DNA from 2 places in the Pseudaeromonas paramecii genome. Region 2 is predicted to be linked to the other one. Evidence: predicted binding sites of a transcription regulator. Region 2 holds the regulator's gene; the other holds the start of a gene.
What was found. Region 2 encodes NrdR, which represses ribonucleotide reductase genes. Its sites were predicted from a motif close to CACNNTATANNGTG; they were not measured.
Positions count from the first base shown of each region.

Region 1: a site for NrdR is predicted at 2,555-2,568, ahead of nrdA (class 1a ribonucleoside-diphosphate reductase subunit alpha). Genes of this name have one in related genera too.

Region 1 covers NZ_BAABFC010000007.1:13,440-17,853, forward strand. The annotation lists gene nrdB (class Ia ribonucleoside-diphosphate reductase subunit beta) at 1-201, opposite strand, end outside; gene nrdA (class 1a ribonucleoside-diphosphate reductase subunit alpha) at 248-2,518, opposite strand; gene ABD847_RS04810 (HAD family hydrolase) at 2,729-3,394, opposite strand; gene ubiG (bifunctional 2-polyprenyl-6-hydroxyphenol methylase/3-demethylubiquinol 3-O-methyltransferase UbiG) at 3,391-4,089, opposite strand; gene gyrA (DNA topoisomerase (ATP-hydrolyzing) subunit A) at 4,260-4,414, shown strand, end outside.
Region 2 covers NZ_BAABFC010000014.1:140,703-145,116, forward strand. The annotation lists gene ribBA (bifunctional 3,4-dihydroxy-2-butanone-4-phosphate synthase/GTP cyclohydrolase II) at 1-611, opposite strand, end outside; gene ABD847_RS11900 (riboflavin synthase) at 656-1,315, opposite strand; gene ribD (bifunctional diaminohydroxyphosphoribosylaminopyrimidine deaminase/5-amino-6-(5-phosphoribosylamino)uracil reductase RibD) at 1,325-2,437, opposite strand; gene nrdR (transcriptional regulator NrdR) at 2,439-2,888, opposite strand; gene glyA (serine hydroxymethyltransferase) at 3,017-4,270, opposite strand.

The DNA.
Region 1 (4,414 bases), on a different contig from region 2:
CGGCAGGGCGGCGAACTCGATGCGATCCCGGGACAAGTCCACCTCTTCGGGTCGCCAGAAGAAGGAGAGCTGCTTTTCGATCAGCTGCTCGAAGATGGGGTGCTTCTGCTGATCGTAACGGGCCACGTTCACCGGTTGACCGAAAAACATGGGCTCGGCGAGGGCGTTATTGGGGGTCTTGCTGAAACTTTGATAGGCCATGGGCTCTTCTATTCCGAAAGAGGGCGGCGAGCCGCCCTGGTCAACATCAGATCTTGCAGGCGCCACCGGCGCAACTGTCATCGGCGCTGTGCTGGGCATCCTCGGCACCGTCCCGGGTGTTGTGGTAGTAGAGTGTCTTGATGCCGAGCTTGTAGGCGGTAACCAGATCCTTGATCAGCTGTTTCATGGGCACCCGCCCGCCCTCGAAGCGGCTCGGGTCATAGTTGGTGTTGGCGGAGATGGACTGATCGACAAACTTCTGCATGATGCCCACCAGCTGCAAATAGCCGTCGTTGCCGGGTTGCTGCCACAAGAGCTCGTAGGCGTCCTTGAGCTGGGCGTAGTCCGGCACCACTTGGCGCAGTATGCCGTCCTTGGATGCCTTGACGCTGATGAGGCCGCGGGGCGGCTCTATGCCGTTGGTAGCGTTGGCGATCTGGCTGGAGGTCTCGGACGGCATCAGGGCGGTGAGGGTGCTGTTGCGTAGCCCGTATTGCCGGATCTCGGCCCGCAGGGTTTCCCAGTCCAGGTGTAGCGGCTCGTCACACAGGGCGTCCAGATCCCGCTTGTAGGTGTCGATGGGCAGTACGCCCTGGGCATACTGGGTGTCGGCAAAGCGCGGGCAGGCACCCTGCTCCCGGGCCAGTTGGTTGGAGGCCTTGAGCAGGTGATATTGCAACGCCTCGAAGGTTCTGTGGGTCAAGGCCAGGGCAGAGCCGTCAGAGTATTTCACGCCATGCTTGGCCAGGTAATAGGCGTAGTTGATGACACCCACCCCCAGCGGTCGGCGCCAGAGGGCGCCATTCTTACCGGCCGGCACCGGGTAGTCCTGATAATCCAGCAGGGCATCCAGGGCGCGCACCACCAGATCGCTCAGGTTGGCCAGTTCATCCAGGCTCGTCAGGGCCCCCAGGTTGATGGCGGACAGGGTACACAGGGCAATCTCGCCGTGGTCATCCTTCAGATCGTTCAGCGGCTGGGTCGGCAGGGCGATCTCCATGCACAGATTGCTCTGGCGGATGGGTGCCTTGACGGGATCGAAGGGGCTGTGGGTGTTGCAGTGATCCACGTTCTGAATGTAGATACGACCCGTGCCGGCGCGCTCCTGCATCAGCAAGGAGAAGAGATCCAGCGCCTTGAGCGTCTTCTTCTGGATGGCCGGATCGGCCTCGTACTGCCGATACAGGCGCTCGAATTCGTCCTGATCGGCAAAGAAGGCGTCATAAAGACCGGGCACGTCCGCCGGGCTGAACAGGCTGATGTCGCCACCTTGCAGCAGACGCTGATAGAGCAGGCGGGAGATCTGCACGCCGTAGTCCAGATGCCGCACCCGGTTATCTTCCACCCCGCGGTTGTTCTTCAGCACCAGCAGGGATTCCACCTCCCGATGCCACAGGGGATAGAAGACGGTGGCCGCGCCACCGCGCACGCCGCCCTGGGAGCAGCACTTCACCGCCGTCTGGAAGTACTTATAGAAGGGAATGCAGCCGGTATGGAAGGCTTCACCGCCGCGAATCGGCGAGCCCAGGGCGCGGATGCGGCCGGCGTTGATGCCGATGCCGGCCCGTTGGGAGACATAGCGCACCACGGCCGAGGCGGTGGCATTGATGGAGTCCAGGCTGTCATCGCACTCGATCAGCACGCAGGAGCTGAACTGGCGGGTCGGTGTGCGCACCCCGGACATGATGGGGGTGGGCAGGGAGATCTTGAAGGTGGAGCAGGCGTCGTAGAAGCGCTTGATGTAGCCCAGCCGGCTGGCCTTGGGATAGTGGGAGAACAGGCAGGCCGCCACCAGCATGTAGAGGAACTGCGGGCTCTCGAAGATCTGGCCGCTGACGCGATCCTGCACCAGGTATTTGCCTTCGAGCTGTTTGATGGCGGCGTAGGCAAATTGCAGGTCCCGGTTGTGATCCAGATGCTGGTCCAGCTCGGCCCAGTCGCTGGCATCATAATCCCGCAGCAGGTGGGCATCGTAGCGACCGGCGGCCACCTGGGTCTGTACCTGGGCTAACAGGCTGGGCGGGGTGAATTCGCCATAGGCCTTCTTGCGCAGGTGGAACAGCGCCAGGCGTGCCGCCAGGTATTGATAATCCGGGGTCTCTGCGCTGATGAGGTCGGCGGCGGCACGGATCAGGGTCTCATGAATGTCAGCGGTCTTGATGCCTGCGTAGAACTGGATATGGGCCCGCAGCTCCACCTGGGAGACGGAGACGTTGTCCAGACCCTGGGCGGCCCAGGTGACGACGCGGTGGATTTTTTCCAGATCCAGCGGCTCGGTCCGACCGTCCCGCTTGGTGACATTCAGATTGGTGTTCATGGCGCTTCCTTAGACAAAGAGTGGACACCCAGTGCTCACTACATATGGTGTCAATTATCTTGATGAGGCACAACATAGTGTGATGACTGGGTGCGTTCAAGCCCCAAAAATGAAAGGTATGCTGTGGATAGATCTTTTCAGGCCAGCCGGAGTCGGCGTTTGGGCGGGATAAAAAAAAAAGCCGGGTTATTTAACCCAGCGGTTTACTCGTCAAGGCTGCCTCAGCCAGTGGTGCAGACTTTGTACATCAGCAAAGCAGTGATCGGCCTGCCAGTCGCTCAGTGACTCGTCAGGATCCAGATAGCCCCAGCCGGCGATGGCGGTCTGCATGCCGGCGGCGCGACCCGCTTCGATGTCCCGCACATGATCCCCCACATAGAGGCTCTGCTTGGGATCCACCGCCAACTGGCGGCAGGCAAAGAGCAGGGGATCGGGGTGGGGCTTGCGCACCGGCAGGGTATCGGCGCTGACGATGACGCCGCAGCCGGGCAGCTCAGTCACCTGGGCCATCAGGGGCTCGGTGAGAAAGGCCGGCTTGTTGGTGACTATGCCCCAGGGGATGGCGTGCCGGTTGAGCCAGGCGATGAATTCCACCATGCCCGGATAGGGGCGGGTGCCCTCATAGAGGTGGGCGGCATAGTGATCCAGCAGCGCCTGACGCAGGCTGGGGGTGTCCAGTTGGGCTAGCTGCTCCTCGCCAAAGCCGGCCTTGAGCAGCCCCAGGGCGCCGTCGGAGGCGATGCGCCGAATATGGGCCTCGGCCAGCGGCGCCTGCCCCTGGGTGTGCAGCACATGGTTGACGGCGGCGCCCAGATCCGGCGCCGTGTCCAGCAAGGTGCCATCCAGATCGAACAGCACGGCGGCAAAATGGCTCATAGGGGTCGCTCACAATAAAGCTGATAGTTGACGTCCACATCCGGGCTTAAGCGGAACCGCCCGGTCAGCGGGTTGTAGACCACACCGCTCATCTGGCGCAGCAGCAGGCCGGCAGACTCGCAATAGCGGGAGAGTTCGGCGGGCTGGATGAACTTGGCATGATCGTGGGTGCCCTTGGGGACCATCTTCAGCAGCTGCTCGGCGGCCACTATCATCAGCAGTTTCGCCTTCAAGGTGCGGTTGATGGTGGAGAAGAACAGCTTGCCGCCGGGTTTGACCAGGCTGGCGCAGGCCCGCACCACCGAGGCCGGATCCGGCACATGCTCCAGCATCTCCATGCAGGTCACCACGTCGAACTGACCCGGCCGCTGGGCCGCCAGCTCCTCCACCGTGCCTTGCTGGTAACTGAGCTCCACCCCGGTTTCCAGGGCGTGCAGGCGCGCCACCTGCAGGGGCTCGCGGCCCATGTCCAGTCCCAGCACCTGGGCACCCCGCAGGGCCATGGACTCGGCCAGTATGCCGCCGCCGCAGCCCACATCCAGAACCTGCTTGCCGAACAGGCCGTCGCAATGGTCGCTGATCCAGTCCAGCCGCAGCGGGTTCAACTGGTGCAGGGGCTTGAACTCCCCTTCCGGATCCCACCAGCGGTCGGCGAGGGCTTCAAACTTGGCAATTTCCTGGTGATCCACATTCATGGGGCTGTCTCTTGTTGGCGGTTACGGCGTGTGCCAGGGAAACGCCATTATAGCCAAGCGGTTAAGCTGTGACAGCCACCCAGGTTGGATGCTGGGGAAACGGCGTGAGCTGTGGTAGAATGCCCGGCTATTGCGTTCAAGACATTTGAAGTTAGGGACACAGGATTTATATGAGTGATCTAGCCAGAGAGATCACGCCGGTCAACATCGAAGAGGAGCTCAAGAGCTCCTACCTGGATTACGCCATGAGCGTGATCGTGGGTCGGGCGTTGCCGGATGTGAGAGACGGGTTGAAGCCGGTACACAGACGCGTGCTGTTCGCCAT
Region 2 (4,414 bases):
GTCTCGTTCTGGATGCGGTACTCGATGAGATCGGCGATGGTGCCGAGCTTGATGCCGTGCTGGGCGGCGAAGGCCTCCAGATCCGGCCGCCTGGCCATGGTGCCATCTTCGTTAAGGATCTCCACGATCACCGCCGCCGGCTCCAGCCCGGCCAACCGGGCTAGATCGCAACCCGCCTCGGTATGGCCGGCGCGGTTCAGCACGCCACCGGGTTGCGCCATCAGGGGAAAGATGTGCCCCGGTTGCACCAGATCGCCGGCCTGGGCCTCGGGGGCCACCGCCGCTTGCACGGTACGGGCCCGATCCGCCGCCGAGATGCCGGTGGTGACGCCGGTGGCCGCCTCTATGCTGACGGTAAAGTTGGTGGAGAACTGAGCGCCGTTGTTGCCCACCATCAGCGGCAGGTTGAGGCGCCGGCAGCGCTCCTGGGTTAGGGTCAGGCAGATGAGGCCACGACCGAAGCGGGCCATGAAGTTGATGTCTTCGGGGCGCACCATGGAGGCGGCCATGATGAGATCCCCTTCATTTTCCCTGTCCTCGTCATCCATCAGGATGACCATCTTGCCCTGCCGCAGGTCGTCAATAATCTCTTGGGTACTGTTCAATGCCATCTTGTGCTTCCTGAAAGTTGCCTGCCATTGCCTTGGTAGAAGGCTTAACGCAAAAATCCGTGTTGAGCCAGGGTCTCCAGCGTGATGCCGGCGGAGGCCGGCTGCGCCGCCTTGTCCCCCAGCATCAGCCGCTCCAGATACCGGGCGATGAGATCCACCTCAAGGTTCACCCGGCTGCCCGGCCGCCAGTCACCCACGGTGGTCTCTGCCGTGGTGTGGGGCACTATGGTGAGCTTGAAGCGGGCCCCCTCGACGGCGTTGACCGTCAGGCTGATGCCATCCACCGTGATGGAACCTTTCTCGGCGATATAGCGAGCCAGCTCTTCCGGCGCCTGGATCCAGTACTCCATGGCTCGGCCCAGGGGATGGACTGAGACGAGCTCGCCGACGCCATCCACGTGACCGGAAACCAGGTGGCCCCCCAGGCGGGTGGTGGGAGTCAGGGCCCGCTCGAGATTGAGCGCCTGGCCGACCTTGTAGTGGGCAAAGCCGGTGCGCTTGATGGTCTCACCCGAGACATCCGCCACATAGCCGTCCCCCGGCAGGGCCACCACCGTCAGGCAGACGCCGTTGGTGGCGATGGAGTCGCCCAGCTTGACGTCCGACAAGTCCAGCTTGCCGCTGCGCACCCGCACCGACACATCCTGCCCCTTGGGCTCCATGGCGATGAGGGTCCCCACCGCCTCGACGATTCCTGTAAACATCTTCTTCTCCTAGACCTGCGGCCGCAGCCGCAGCCGTATGTCCTGTCCCAGCTGGCGCAGCTCCAGCAACTCAAGCCGTGGCGCCTGGCTCATCTGGGTATAGACCGGCAGGCTCAGCAAGCCCTGAGCGGCCTCTCCCATCAGAAGCGGCGCCTGGTAGAGCAGCAGCTCGTCCACCAGCGACTGGCTGAGCAGGGCGCCGGCCAGCTGGCGGCCCGCCTCCACCCACAGCTCATTGATGCCCCGGGCGCCCAGCGCGTCCAGCAGTGCCGGCAGACTCAACTTGCCGCTGGCCGGCTCCCGGGGCAGCGGCACCTGGCTCACCGCTGCCGGCCACTTGCCTTCTACCTGCTCGCGCGCCAGCCAGATCGGCCCGGGCAGGCTGAACAGTCGGGCGTCCGCCGTCACGCGCTGTTGGCCGTCGACGATGACCCGGATGGGCTGGCGCAAGTCGGCCTCGGCGTACTGGGCGCGCACCGACTCGGGCAGCTCAGCCCAGCGCACGTTGAGCGCCGGATCATCGGTGAGCACAGTATCGGCGCCGGTGAGGATGGCACAGGCCTGGGCCCGGCCCAGCTGCACATCGGCCCGCGCCTGGGGGCCGGTGATCCACTGGCTCTGGCCATTGGCCAGGGCGGTTCGGCCATCGAGACTGGCCGCCAGCTTGACGGTCACCCGCGGGCGCCCGCTGCGCATGCGCTGCACAAAGCCGGCATTGAGCGCCAGGGCATCGGCCTCCATCAGGCCGGAGGCCACCTGGATGCCGGCCGCCGCCAGCCGGCGCAGGCCGCGCCCGGCCACCAGCGGATTGGGATCCTCCATGGCCGCCACCACCCGGGTTACGCCGGCGGCGATCAGGGCATCGGCGCAGGGCGGCGTGCGGCCATGGTGGGAGCAGGGCTCCAGGGTCACGTAGGCGGTGGCGCCCCGGGCCAAGTCACCGGCCATGCGCAGGGCATGCACCTCGGCATGGGGCTCACCGGCCTTGCGGTGATAGCCCTCCCCCACCAGCTGGCCGTCCTTGACGATGACACAACCCACCCTGGGATTGGGCGTGGTGGTAAAGCGCCCCAGGCGGGCCAGCGCCAGGGCCTGGGCCATCCAGTGCCAATCGGCCTGCATGCTACTTCTCCAGTCGGGCGATCTCTTCGCCGAATTCACGAATGTCCTCAAAGCTGCGGTAGACGGAGGCGAAACGAATGTAGGCCACCTTGTCCAGGGACTTGAGCTCCTCCATCACCAGGTTGCCGATGAGCTTGCTGTCCAGCTCCCGCTCGCCGGTGGCCCGCAGTTTGGACTTGATGCGGTTGATGCTCTCCTCCACCGCCTCCAGGCTCACCGGCCGCTTCTCCAGCGCCCGCTGGATGCCGCCGCGCAGCTTGTCTTCGTTGAAGGGTTCGCGGCAGCCGTTACTCTTGATCACCCGGGGCAACAGCAGCTCGGCGGTCTCGAAGGTGGTGAAGCGCTCATGGCACAACAGGCACTCCCGCCGGCGCCGCACCTGATGGCCCTCGGCCACCAGCCGCGAGTCGATCACCTTGGTATCGATGGCACTACAGAAGGGACAATGCATGGCAGCTCCTGAAGGTTGCTAGAAAATGGCCCAGTGTAACAGAGGCTTGCCAGCCTGTCGCAAGCCCGGCAGGGCCACAAAAAACAATGCCGACCCTGGGGTCGGCATTGTCGTCTCAGCCTGGCTGCTTAGGCATAAACCGGCAGACGTTTGCAGATGGCCAGCACCTTCTCGCGCACCGTGGCCAGTACGGTCTCGTCGGTGTGGCTGTCCAGCACGTCACAGATCCAGCCGGCCAGCTCGGCGGCATCGGCTTCGGTGAAGCCGCGGCGGGTGATGGCCGGGGAACCGATGCGAATACCTGAGGTGACGAAGGGTGAGCGGGGATCGTTCGGCACTGAGTTCTTGTTGACCGTGATGTTGGCGCGGCCCAGGGCGGCGTCGGCATCCTTACCGGTCAGTTCCTTGTCGGTCAGATCGATCAGGAACAGGTGGTTGTCGGTGCCGCCGGAGACGATCTTGTAACCGCGGGACTTGACCACTTCCACCATGGCCTTGGCGTTCTTCACCACCTGTTGCTGGTAGCTCTTGAACTCGGGCTCCATGGCTTCCTTGAAGGCCACCGCCTTGCCGGCGATGACGTGCATCAGCGGGCCGCCCTGACCACCGGGGAACACGGCGGAGTTGAGCTTCTTGTACAGCTCTTCGTCGTTTTCGGCGGAGAGGATCAGGCCACCACGGGGACCGGCCAGGGTCTTGTGGGTGGTGGAGGTCACCACGTGGGCATGGGGAACCGGGTTCGGGTAGACACCGGCGGCCACCAGGCCGGCCACGTGGGCCATGTCGACAAACAGGTAAGCACCCACCTTGTCGGCGATTTCACGCAGCTTGGCCCAGTCGACGATGCCGGAATAGGCGGAGAAGCCGCCGATGATCATCTTGGGCTTGTGCTCAACCGCCAGGCGCTCCAGCTCGACGTAATCGATCTTGCCGGTCTCATCGATGCCGTAGGGCACGATGTCATACAGCTTGCCGGAGAAGTTCACCGGTGAGCCGTGGGTCAGGTGACCGCCGTGGGCCAGGTTCATGCCCAGTACCTTGTCGCCGGGCTGCAGCAGGGCCATGTAGACGGCGCTGTTGGCCTGAGAGCCGGAGTGCGGTTGAACGTTTGCGTAGGTGGCACCAAAAAGTTCCTTGGCCCGTTCGATGGCCAGGGTTTCCACCACGTCCACATACTCGCAACCGCCGTAGTAACGCTTGCCGGGATAGCCTTCGGCGTACTTGTTGGTCAGCTGGGAGCCTTGCGCCTGCATCACCCGCGGGCTGGTGTAGTTTTCAGAGGCGATCAGCTCGATGTGCTCTTCCTGGCGCACCGTTTCAGCCGTGATGGCAGACCAAAGTTCCGCGTCATAATCGGCGATGTTCATGTCACGCTTCAGCATCCGTTTCTCCTGACTAGGCGTGTTGATAGTGGGGTAGGCGTCACATTCTAACCCGGCCTCAGGCGACATGACAGTGTGGGCTGCTATTTTAGCTGCATTCTTGAGCAGGCCCTGTGTCAAAATGGGTAAAAAGGCACTGCCATG